2 linked regions of the Aliamphritea ceti genome follow. The protein of the gene in region 1 interacts with the protein of each later gene in a pairwise test. Links are inferred from orthologs where the notes say so. Each region holds a gene or a part of one and is shown on either strand. Other genes may lie near its edges.

Evidence for each region. The genes of interacting proteins can lie anywhere in the genome.
Region 2: the proteins of ndk (region 1) and OCU49_RS21455 interact in binary tests that used the Escherichia coli proteins (3 or more experiments, as listed by UniProt). The link is inferred for Aliamphritea ceti from one-to-one orthologs.

Annotation. Positions count from the first base shown.
Region 1 is NZ_AP025282.1:1,211,617-1,216,789, forward strand. The notes cover bases 1-2,946. They hold ndk (nucleoside-diphosphate kinase), read left to right. Parts: upstream 1-1,242; coding sequence 1,243-1,650; downstream 1,651-2,946. Other genes in these bases: hscA (Fe-S protein assembly chaperone HscA), read left to right, coding at 1-554; fdx (ISC system 2Fe-2S type ferredoxin), read left to right, coding at 554-892; iscX (Fe-S cluster assembly protein IscX), read left to right, coding at 910-1,110; rlmN (dual-specificity RNA methyltransferase RlmN), read left to right, coding at 1,709-2,848; pilW (type IV pilus biogenesis/stability protein PilW), read left to right, coding at 2,869-2,946. In the rest of the region: more of pilW, read left to right, coding at 2,947-3,630; OCU49_RS05555 (RodZ domain-containing protein), read left to right, coding at 3,627-4,712; hisS (histidine--tRNA ligase), read left to right, coding at 4,736-5,173. UniProt on the Escherichia coli protein: Major role in the synthesis of nucleoside triphosphates other than ATP. The ATP gamma phosphate is transferred to the NDP beta phosphate via a ping-pong mechanism, using a phosphorylated active-site intermediate.
Region 2 is NZ_AP025282.1:4,743,088-4,747,212, reverse strand. Bases 8-2,978 are described here. They hold OCU49_RS21455 (5-formyltetrahydrofolate cyclo-ligase), read right to left. Parts: upstream 1,814-2,978; coding sequence 1,202-1,813; downstream 8-1,201. Other genes in these bases: OCU49_RS21435 (UPF0149 family protein), read left to right, coding at 2,933-2,978; OCU49_RS21440 (TIGR02449 family protein), read right to left, coding at 2,408-2,617; OCU49_RS21445 (cell division protein ZapA), read right to left, coding at 2,112-2,411; OCU49_RS21460 (hypothetical protein), read left to right, coding at 970-1,095; OCU49_RS21465 (AEC family transporter), read left to right, coding at 8-799. Outside these bases: more of OCU49_RS21465, read left to right, coding at 1-7; more of OCU49_RS21435, read left to right, coding at 2,979-3,535; pepP (Xaa-Pro aminopeptidase), read left to right, coding at 3,614-4,125. UniProt on the Escherichia coli protein: Involved in the removal of 5-formyltetrahydrofolate.

The sequences.
Region 1 (5,173 bases):
TTCAGGGCGAGCGTGAGTTGGTCGATGATTGCCGATCTCTGGCACGTTTTACGTTACGCGGTATTCCGCCGATGGCTGCAGGTGCAGCGAAGATTCGGGTGTCTTTCCAGGTTGATGCTGATGGTTTGCTAAGCGTTTCTGCAAAAGAGTTGTCCAGTGGTGTTGTTAGCGAAATTCAGGTTAAGCCTTCTTATGGTCTGGCAGATAACGAAATAGCTGACATGCTCAAGGCTTCTTACAGTAATGCTGAAGAAGATATGCATGCCCGTAGTTTGCGTGAACAGCAGGTAGAGGCCGATCGCATTCTGATTTCGCTTGAGCAGGCGATTACCGCTGACGGTGACGTACTTTTGAGCGTAGAAGAATTACAGCATTTACGTGAGCAGATGGCGCTGTTGTTACAATTACGTCAGGGTACTAATCACAAACTCATTGAAAAGGGTGTTAAAGAGCTGGCTAAGGCCAGTGATTTCTTTGCTGCCCGACGTATGGATTTAAGTATAAAAGAAGCACTCAAAGGTCAGAGTGTTGATGATATTGAAGGGGATATGTAATGCCGCAAATTATTTTCTTACCCCATGACGAGCTGTGCCCTGAAGGTAAGGTTATTGAAGCTGAACCGGGTGTAACGGTGTGTGATGCAGCCTGGGCTGAGGGTATTGAAATTGAACATGCGTGTGAAAAATCATGCGCTTGTACTACCTGTCATGTGGTTGTTCGTGAGGGCTTTAGCAGCCTGGAAGAGTCTGATGAGTTGGAAGATGATATGCTGGACAAGGCCTGGGGTCTTGAACCGGAATCACGTCTTAGCTGTCAGGCTGTAGTAGGCGAAGAAGATCTGGTTGTAGAAATTCCCAAGTACACTATCAATCAGGTTTCTGAACGCCATTAAGGCGGGAGTGAAAATACATGTCTTTTAAATGGGTAGATATACACGATATTGTCATCGAGCTTGATGAGCAGTATCCGGATACCGATCCGCTGACAGTGAGTTTTCCTGATTTATATGAGTCAGTAATGGCGCTGGAAGGCTTTGATGACGATCCTGATCGCTGTGGCGAAAAGATTCTGGAGGCCATCCAGATGGCCTGGATCGAAGAGCGCGAGTAAGCGCAGTAAGAAAGCCCGCAAAAGCGGGCTTTTTCGTCTTTGTGGATGCTGTTATCTGTCAGATGCATGACGTATAATGGCGCGTTTTTCTAATATCCCTTGTGTCCTAAAATTTAAGAGGATCTATAGCAAATGGCTATCGAACGTACTTTTTCAATCATTAAGCCCGACGCAGTTGCTAAAAACGTTGTTGGTAAGATCGTTTCTCGTTTTGAAGAAGCTGGTCTGAAAGTGGTTGAAATGCAGATGAAATCTTTGTCTCAAGCTGAAGCTGAAGGTTTCTACGCAGAGCATAAAGAACGCCCATTCTTCGGTGATCTGGTTGCTTTCATGACTTCTGGTCCTGTTGTTGTACAGGTTCTGGAAGGTGAAAATGCTGTTGCACTGAACCGCGAGCTGATGGGTGCAACTAACCCACAGGAAGCTGCGGAAGGTACTATCCGTCGCGATTTCGCTGAGTCTATCGATGCGAATGCTGTACACGGTTCTGACGCTCTGGCTTCTGCTGAGCGTGAAATTGCTTACTTCTTCGGTAAGTAATTCCTGTTGGGCCGGAACATTGTGTTTCGGCCCACTGTTTTAAGATGTTAGGTGAGATATGACTGAAGCCACAGAAAAAGTTAATTTACTGGGACATTCGCCACAAAAGCTGGCTGAATATTTTCATAGCATTGGCGAGAAGCCGTTCCGTGCTACCCAGGTATTGAAGTGGATCCATCAGTTTGGTGTCAGCGACTTCGCTGAGATGACTAACATCAGCAAGGCTTTACGGGAAAAGCTGTCAGCAGTGGCAGAAATCCGTGAGCCAGAAGTATTAGTTCAGAATATTTCAAAAGATGGTACCCGTAAGTGGGTCATTAAGCTGGAAGGCGGCTCCTGTGTAGAAGCGGTGTTAATTCCGGAAAATGGCCGTGCGACTTTATGTGTGTCATCGCAAATAGGTTGTTCCCTTGATTGCAGCTTTTGTTCGACAGGCAAGCAGGGATTTAACCGCAATATGAGTGCCGCCGAAATTATTGGGCAGGTACGTGTGGCAATTCGTTCCTTTGGTCCTTTTGATCCGTCTGGTGACCGCCGTGTTACTAACGTGGTATTCATGGGGATGGGCGAACCACTGATGAATTTCGAAAACGTTGTCGATGCTATTCACTTAATGATGGACGACAATGCTTATGGCCTGTCAAAGCGACGTGTGACCCTGAGTACTTCAGGTGTGGTTCCTGCGCTCGATAAGCTTCGTGAAGTAACTGATGTATCTCTGGCTATCTCACTGCATGCTGGTAATAACGCACTGCGTGATGAACTTGTGCCAATTAATAAGAAATATCCGATTGATGAGTTGGTTGCGGCCTGCAACCGCTATATGGATAGCCTCAACGATAAACGTGTAGTTACGGTTGAATATACCTTGATAGAAGGGGTAAATGATCAGCCGTTACATGCCCGTGAGTTAGTTAAAGTATTGAAACGCTTGCCTTGTAAGCTAAATTTGATACCTTTTAATCCTTTTCCTAATTCGGATTATATGCGACCTTCTGAAGATGCTATTCAGGCATTCAAAATGATAGTTGTGAAAGCCGGTATTATCACGACAGTGCGACGTACCCGTGGTGATGATGTTGACGCTGCCTGTGGACAGTTGGTTGGTCAGGTTATGGACCGTACCCGACGCAGCGAGAAATACATTCCATTAACGCCTGCTGATGCGGTACAGGTACAGCAGCCAGTTAAACATTAAGTTTGTCAGGAGACACGCGATTGAAAAGCTGTTTAGTTGTTCTGTTTTCAGTACTGCTCGCAGCTTGCGCGGGTAATACTCCACAGACGTCTGAAAACCTGAATGACAGTGCTGCTGAGGCTTATACACAGTTAGGCATTCAGTATCTTCGTGATGGCGATAATGCTAGTGCAAAGCAAGCATTCCACCGCGCTTCCCAGATAAATCCAAATGCTGAGCTGGCTTATAATGGGCTGGCTATGGTTTTCCAAATGGAACAGGAAGCGAGTCTTGCGGAGTCGTATTTCGAAAAAGCTGTGTCTATCGCTCCCGATAATGCAGTTGTGCACAATAATTACGGAGCTTTCCTGTTTAGTCAGGAGCGTTATGAGCAAGCCTGTAAAGAGCTTGGCAGAGCAACAGAAGATCCTTTTTATGCGCAACGTGCGCAGGCATTTGAAAACTTAGGGCGCTGTTATCAGAACCTTAAGCGTTATCCTGCAGCTGAGAATGCTTTTAAGCGTAGTCTGACATTGAATCCCAACCGACCTGTGGCGTTAATCGAACTGGCTGAAACTTTGTTAACTGAACAGCAGACTGATGAGGCGATTGTGTATTTTGATCGCTTCGGTGAGTTGGTTGATAACCGTCAGGTCGAACATTACGCAAAGAGTCTTTGGTTAGGCATTCGTATCTCCAGAATCAAAAATAATTCGATTAGTGCGGCAACTTATGGTTTGATTCTTAAGAATTTATTCCCAGATTCGCAAGAATACCGTGAGTATAAGGAGTCATCTCGGTGAGTAGAAAAGAATCACAAAATGGCGAAGCGGAACTGCATGAGCTTGTTTTTCCTGTTGATGAGCTGATCCAGGCGCGGGAAGTTAGTGGCCGTTCTCAGGATGATGTGGCTCAGGAGCTGCGTTTGTCGTTGCGATATATACAGGCATTGGAAACAGCAGAGTTTGAACAGCTTCCCAGTATGGTCTTTGCGCGAGGTTATATTCAGAGCTATGCCAAGTTATTAGGCTTAGATGCAGATCGTTATCTGGCTATTTTTGATGAGCTGACTACGCCGGGCGGAAAGCAACGTCGTCGACCAATCAGAGCGATTGGTAAAGTTGATCAGCAAGCGAAGTCTGGTGACTTTGCGGTAAGAATTTTTACCTGGGTTATTTTGCTGGCGCTGATCGGTGTATCTGTCTGGTGGTGGAAAACACAAAGTAATCCTGAATTATTGTCTGACCTATGGCCTGCTGGTGAGGCTGTTCAGGAAATGCCAGCAGAAGGTGATAATTCGCTGCAGTTAAATATCGAAGCTGCACCGGAAGTAGATAGTTTTCCTCCGATAGCAGTTGAGCCTGTCAATGTGCCGGTTACAGATCAGGCTGATGAAGTATTAGCGAATGCTGAGGCTGTACTTGAGCAAGCAGCAGAATCTGTTCGGGATGTTGCAGCGGAAACAGCTGTTGCTGCTGAATCTACAGTCGAGCAGGCTGACGTAACCGTAAATACTGAGCCGGATACGACCATCACCACGCAGACTAATGTTGAGCTTGCGACCGCTCAGGTGGATAAGCCTGCGGAGACTGCTGATACTCAGAATGAAGCTGTTTCAGCAGCAGGTGTATCTGGGGTAGGGCGGTTATTAATCGATTTCGCTGATGATTGCTGGATCAGTGTTAAAGATGTGAATGGTCAGGTATTAGCTATGCGCATCAAGCCGGCAGGTAGTCGTTTGGATGTGTCAGGCCCAGGCCCGTTAAAAATTCAGATTGGTAAAGTTTCTGCTGTTGATACTATTAGTTTTAATGGTAAAGATGTAGATCTGAGTAGTTATACCCGTTTAGATGTGGCAAAGCTTAATTTGCCAGCAAGTGAATAAGTTATCTGTTAGGACTAGTTAAATTGGCAAAAATTAAAGCCATCCGCGGAATGAACGACATTCTGCCGGAGCAGACGCCCGTCTGGCAATTTCTCGAATCTACTGTAAAAAATGTTCTGGCCAGTTATGGATACAGTGAAATCCGTATGCCAATTGTTGAGCAGACTGATTTGTTTAAGCGCTCTATTGGTGAAGTGACAGACATTGTCGAAAAAGAAATGTATACCTTTGAGGATCGCAACGGTGAAAGCCTGACGCTGCGTCCTGAAGGTACAGCCAGTTGTGTCCGTGCTGGTGAAGAGCATGGCTTGCTGTTCAATCAGACACAGCGTTTGTGGTACCAGGGGCCGATGTTCCGTTATGAGAAGCCACAAAAAGGACGTTATCGCCAGTTTCATCAGATTGGCGTAGAAACCTTTGGTATGGCCAGTGCGGATATTGATGCTGAAGTGATTATGCTG
Region 2 (4,125 bases), 3.5 Mb from region 1 along the record:
CCTTTTCCCCGTGCTTTTAGTCTATAAATTGTCGCTGGCGGACTTTTCCGGCATTGATTTTGTGAATGTGGCCGGCTGGATGGTTGGGTTAACGTTAGTGTTTTCAGCCTTACTGGCTGGCTTGCAGTGGTGTATGCGTTTTAGCTGGCCGGTTTTTACCTCAGTCTTCCAGGGCACAGTCCGGTTCAATACATATGTTAGCTTTGCGGTTATCGCCGGCATATTAGGTGATGAAGGGGTCGCTATTCTGGCGGTATTACTGACAGTTATGATTCCGGTGGTGAACCTGTTATCTGTAGCTGTCTTTTCTGCCGGAGATAAAAACATCTCATGGGTGGGTGTTGGCAAAAGTATTTCGCGTAATCCGTTAATTATTGCCTGTTTTGTGGGGTTCTTATTGAACCTTAGCGGCTTTGGATTGCCCACTGTAGTGGCGTCAGTAGCTAGTTTGTTGGCAGCAATGGCTCTGCCCTTAGGTGTGCTGTGTGTCGGAGCCGGTTTAAGACTGGATACACTCAAAAAGCCATCTTCAGCTTTATTACTGAGCTGTATGTTGAAGTTATTATTGATGCCCCTGTCGATGTTAGGGTTGGCGTGGTTGTTTGTCGAAGATTATAGAGTGGCAATAACTCTCATAATTTTCAGTGCCTTACCGACTGCTCCCTCTGCTTATATCTTATCGCGCCAGTTAGGCGGCGACAGTGAAACCATGGCGGCGATTATTTCTGTGCAAACTTTATTGGCTTGCTTAAGTTTGCCAGTTATTTTAATGATTTGTGTGAAAATAGTCCTAAAATGAATTAGAAAGTGGCGCTAAGTCACTAAAGTTATTATTTTTTTCTAAATATTGGTATAAACTTGTCGATATATATTGGGTAATTGCAGGGAAAAGCTTGCAAATATTTCCTGTTATGGAAAACTTACCCGCTATTTTTTTTAGTGCCAAAAGTATGAGAGGGCGAAAATACCATGAAGAAAGGACCAGATATAATGGTGATTCTGGTTGCGGTATTTGTATTGGGGACAGTCATTACTGGCGTAACCAATAGTGATATTGAGCTGATATCTGTTGTAAGTCAGGCATTTAACGGCTAATCAATCTTACCTTTCCTGATGCCGATAGTTAGTTTTGCTATTGAGTCATGCCGGGGCTGTATCAGACAGCAGGCCGGCACTCCCTTCTAAATTCCTGACAAATATTTTATTTACTGCTGTAAAACGCTTTATCTGAAGCGATACCTTCCAGCGGAATATCCCAGCTGGCTATCTCCAGTTTTTCTACTTTCTGTAAGTCGTGTGCCAGGCCAATCATTTTAGTGCCACCGCCCTGACGCCATTTCTGTTTAAAAGAGAATGTCCGGTCGTAGTAGCCGCCACCCATTCCCAGGCGTCCGCCCTTAGGGTCAAAAGCAACCAGTGGCAACAACACCAGATCCATCGCCCATGCAGGGCGTCTTGGCTGCTTCACTTCAGCAGGCTCAAGAATCTTGTACTTGTTGTTATGCAAACGGGTGCGACGGGTATAAGGCATAAACCATAAACGGTTATGTTTTACCGGATGCAGGATAGGCAGGTAGCAGTTTTTACCCAGAGACCAGCATAAGTCGATAATAGGCTTAGCGTCGATTTCACCGTCACTGGCGAGGTAAATGGCAACATTTTTACTTTTCTTGAAAGCAGGAAGGCGACGAATAGTGCGCAACAGACCCTGAGCGGCGTGTTTATGTTGCTGTTCGGAAAGACCGCGACGTTTACGGCGCATTTCGCGGCGCAAATTCTGGCGGTAATCGGCAGTAGATACAGATTGGTTCATACGCAAATATGACTCCCCAGGGCAATAAGCGTTGGTTGTGGCCCTGAACCCGAAGGTTCAAGGTGGTAGCCCCTGAATAACATTAGGCTTTCCGTCATGCGGACATGCACACCAGTTATTCGAGAAGCTTCCGGAAGTGTGTTTATCGGCTCAAGGGACGTAACCAATCGACCGAGAAACCCTGGGGAGCTGCGAGCCATTATACTCTTGAAAGACCGAATGTCAGCTCTTGAAAAAAACTAAATCTGTGTTATTTGCAGAGTGTGTTTTTCAGGCCGGAAGACAGTGTATAAAAGGGCTAGTCCTGTTGTTTTGCAGCATCCAGAGTCGCCTGGATTTTGTCACTTAAGCTTTTGATATTATCACTTAAATTTTCAGGCTGTTGTTGTCTGAAAGCGATATATTCATGTGAGATATTCAGCGCTGCCATAATTGCGATGCGCTCCATACCGATAATTTTCCCGGAGGATTTAATTTCCAGTAATTTACTGTTTAAGTGCGCCGCTGCCTGTTGTAATTCTGCTTCAGCTTCTTCCGGACAGGCGATCACGTACTCTTTTTCGAGCAGTTTTACCGCGACATTTTTAGCTTTACTCATGCTTCCTGTTCCAGTGATTTCAGACGGGTGATCATGGCATCGACCCGTTTCCGGGTGTCATTGTGCAGCTGTTGTAAACGGTTACGTTCTTCTTTCAGCTGGGTTTCCGACCGGTGCAGGCGACGGTTTTCCAGTTCCAGTCTTTGACAGTACTGGATCAGTTGCTCGACTTGGCTCTCAAGGGTGCGCAGATCTTGCTCGCTCATAACGGTTACCGGAGGTAAAAGGCTCTTGTTTAACATAGCTTTAAAGACGAATGCAACGACCGGAACAAATTCACTGGCTCACCGGGCTGCCCGCATAGAGAATGCTACCTGTTAATGCTAGGATGTAGAACATCTTCGCAACAGAATTCCTGTCATTTTGAATAGCCGTTGTGGCATAGGGCTTACAGGTGCTTACTGCTACTCTGCCGATACATGGCAATGCCCTTAATTCTTCGGCTATCTTATTGTTTTTACAGTGCTCTGTGGCGGTAATTTATTTTTGGCGGTTTTTCCGCAGCCAGACAGAGAAGACTTATGAGTGTCGAAAACTCTCCTGAAGATTTTATTCCTGAATATTATGAAATTGCAGATGTACTGATTGCAGAAGACAGCATGTCTGTGACTGCCGCAGAGGTGCACGGTTTATTGTGTGGTTATTTGACCGCAGGCGCAGATTTCACCCAGGAGCGCTGGATGTTTGCAGCACTGGAGATGATGGATGTCAGTGCGCTGAAACACGAAAGCTCCCGTATTGCTTTGGTAGATCTGTATGAAGGTGTACTGAGCCAGATGAAAAATGCAGATTTTACTTTCCGCTTACTGCTACCGGATGACGACTTATCCCTGAATGAACGGGTTACGGCACTGGGTAGCTGGTGTCAGGGTTTTCTGGTTGGTTTTGGTCTCAATGGTGCACATACCAATAGCAGCCTGAATGACGATCAGCTTGAAGCACTGCGTGATCTGGAGCAAATCTCCTGGGTTGAGCTGGATCAGGATGAAGCAGAAGAAGACAATGAAAATGGTCTGATGGAACTGCAGGAATACGTGCGTATGGCGACACTGATGTTTTTCAGCGAATCGCACCCTGTGGAAGACAATGGTGACTCTGATCCACAGCAGCCAGTGCTGCACTAAGTCAGGAATTTTCAGGGCGGCTGTCTGGGATAGCCGCTGATGCCGGATAATCAGTACTGATGACTGCCGAGGCTAACTATGACCCGTATGACCTCTATACCCCGTGATGAATTTGCAGAACGCCGCCAGCGTTTACTTAGCAGCTTGCCTGCCGGAAGTATTGCACTTATACCTGCGGCAACGATGCAGCCGCGTAATTCAGATGTTGAGTTTCCTTTCCGTCAGGATAGCGATTTCTATTACCTGACAGGTTTTGATGAGCCGGATGCGCTCTTGGTATTGCTCGCTGGCAAGAACCCGCAAACGGTACTGTTTTGCCGTGAGCGGGATAAAACCATGGAAATCTGGCATGGCTATCGGTTAGGGCCGGAACGGGCTGTGGCTGAACTGGGTGTAGATCTTGCGTTTGCGAATGAAGAGCAAGACAAGCAAATGCCTAAACTGATGCAGGGCTGCGATCAGATTTTCTACGGGTCAGATAAAACTCAGCTGGATGCTCAGGTCCGATCCTGGCGGGACAGCCTGCGCATGGCTAAGCGTCAGGGCAAGCAGGTACCGACTGGTATTCAGCAGTTAGACGGATTGTTGCA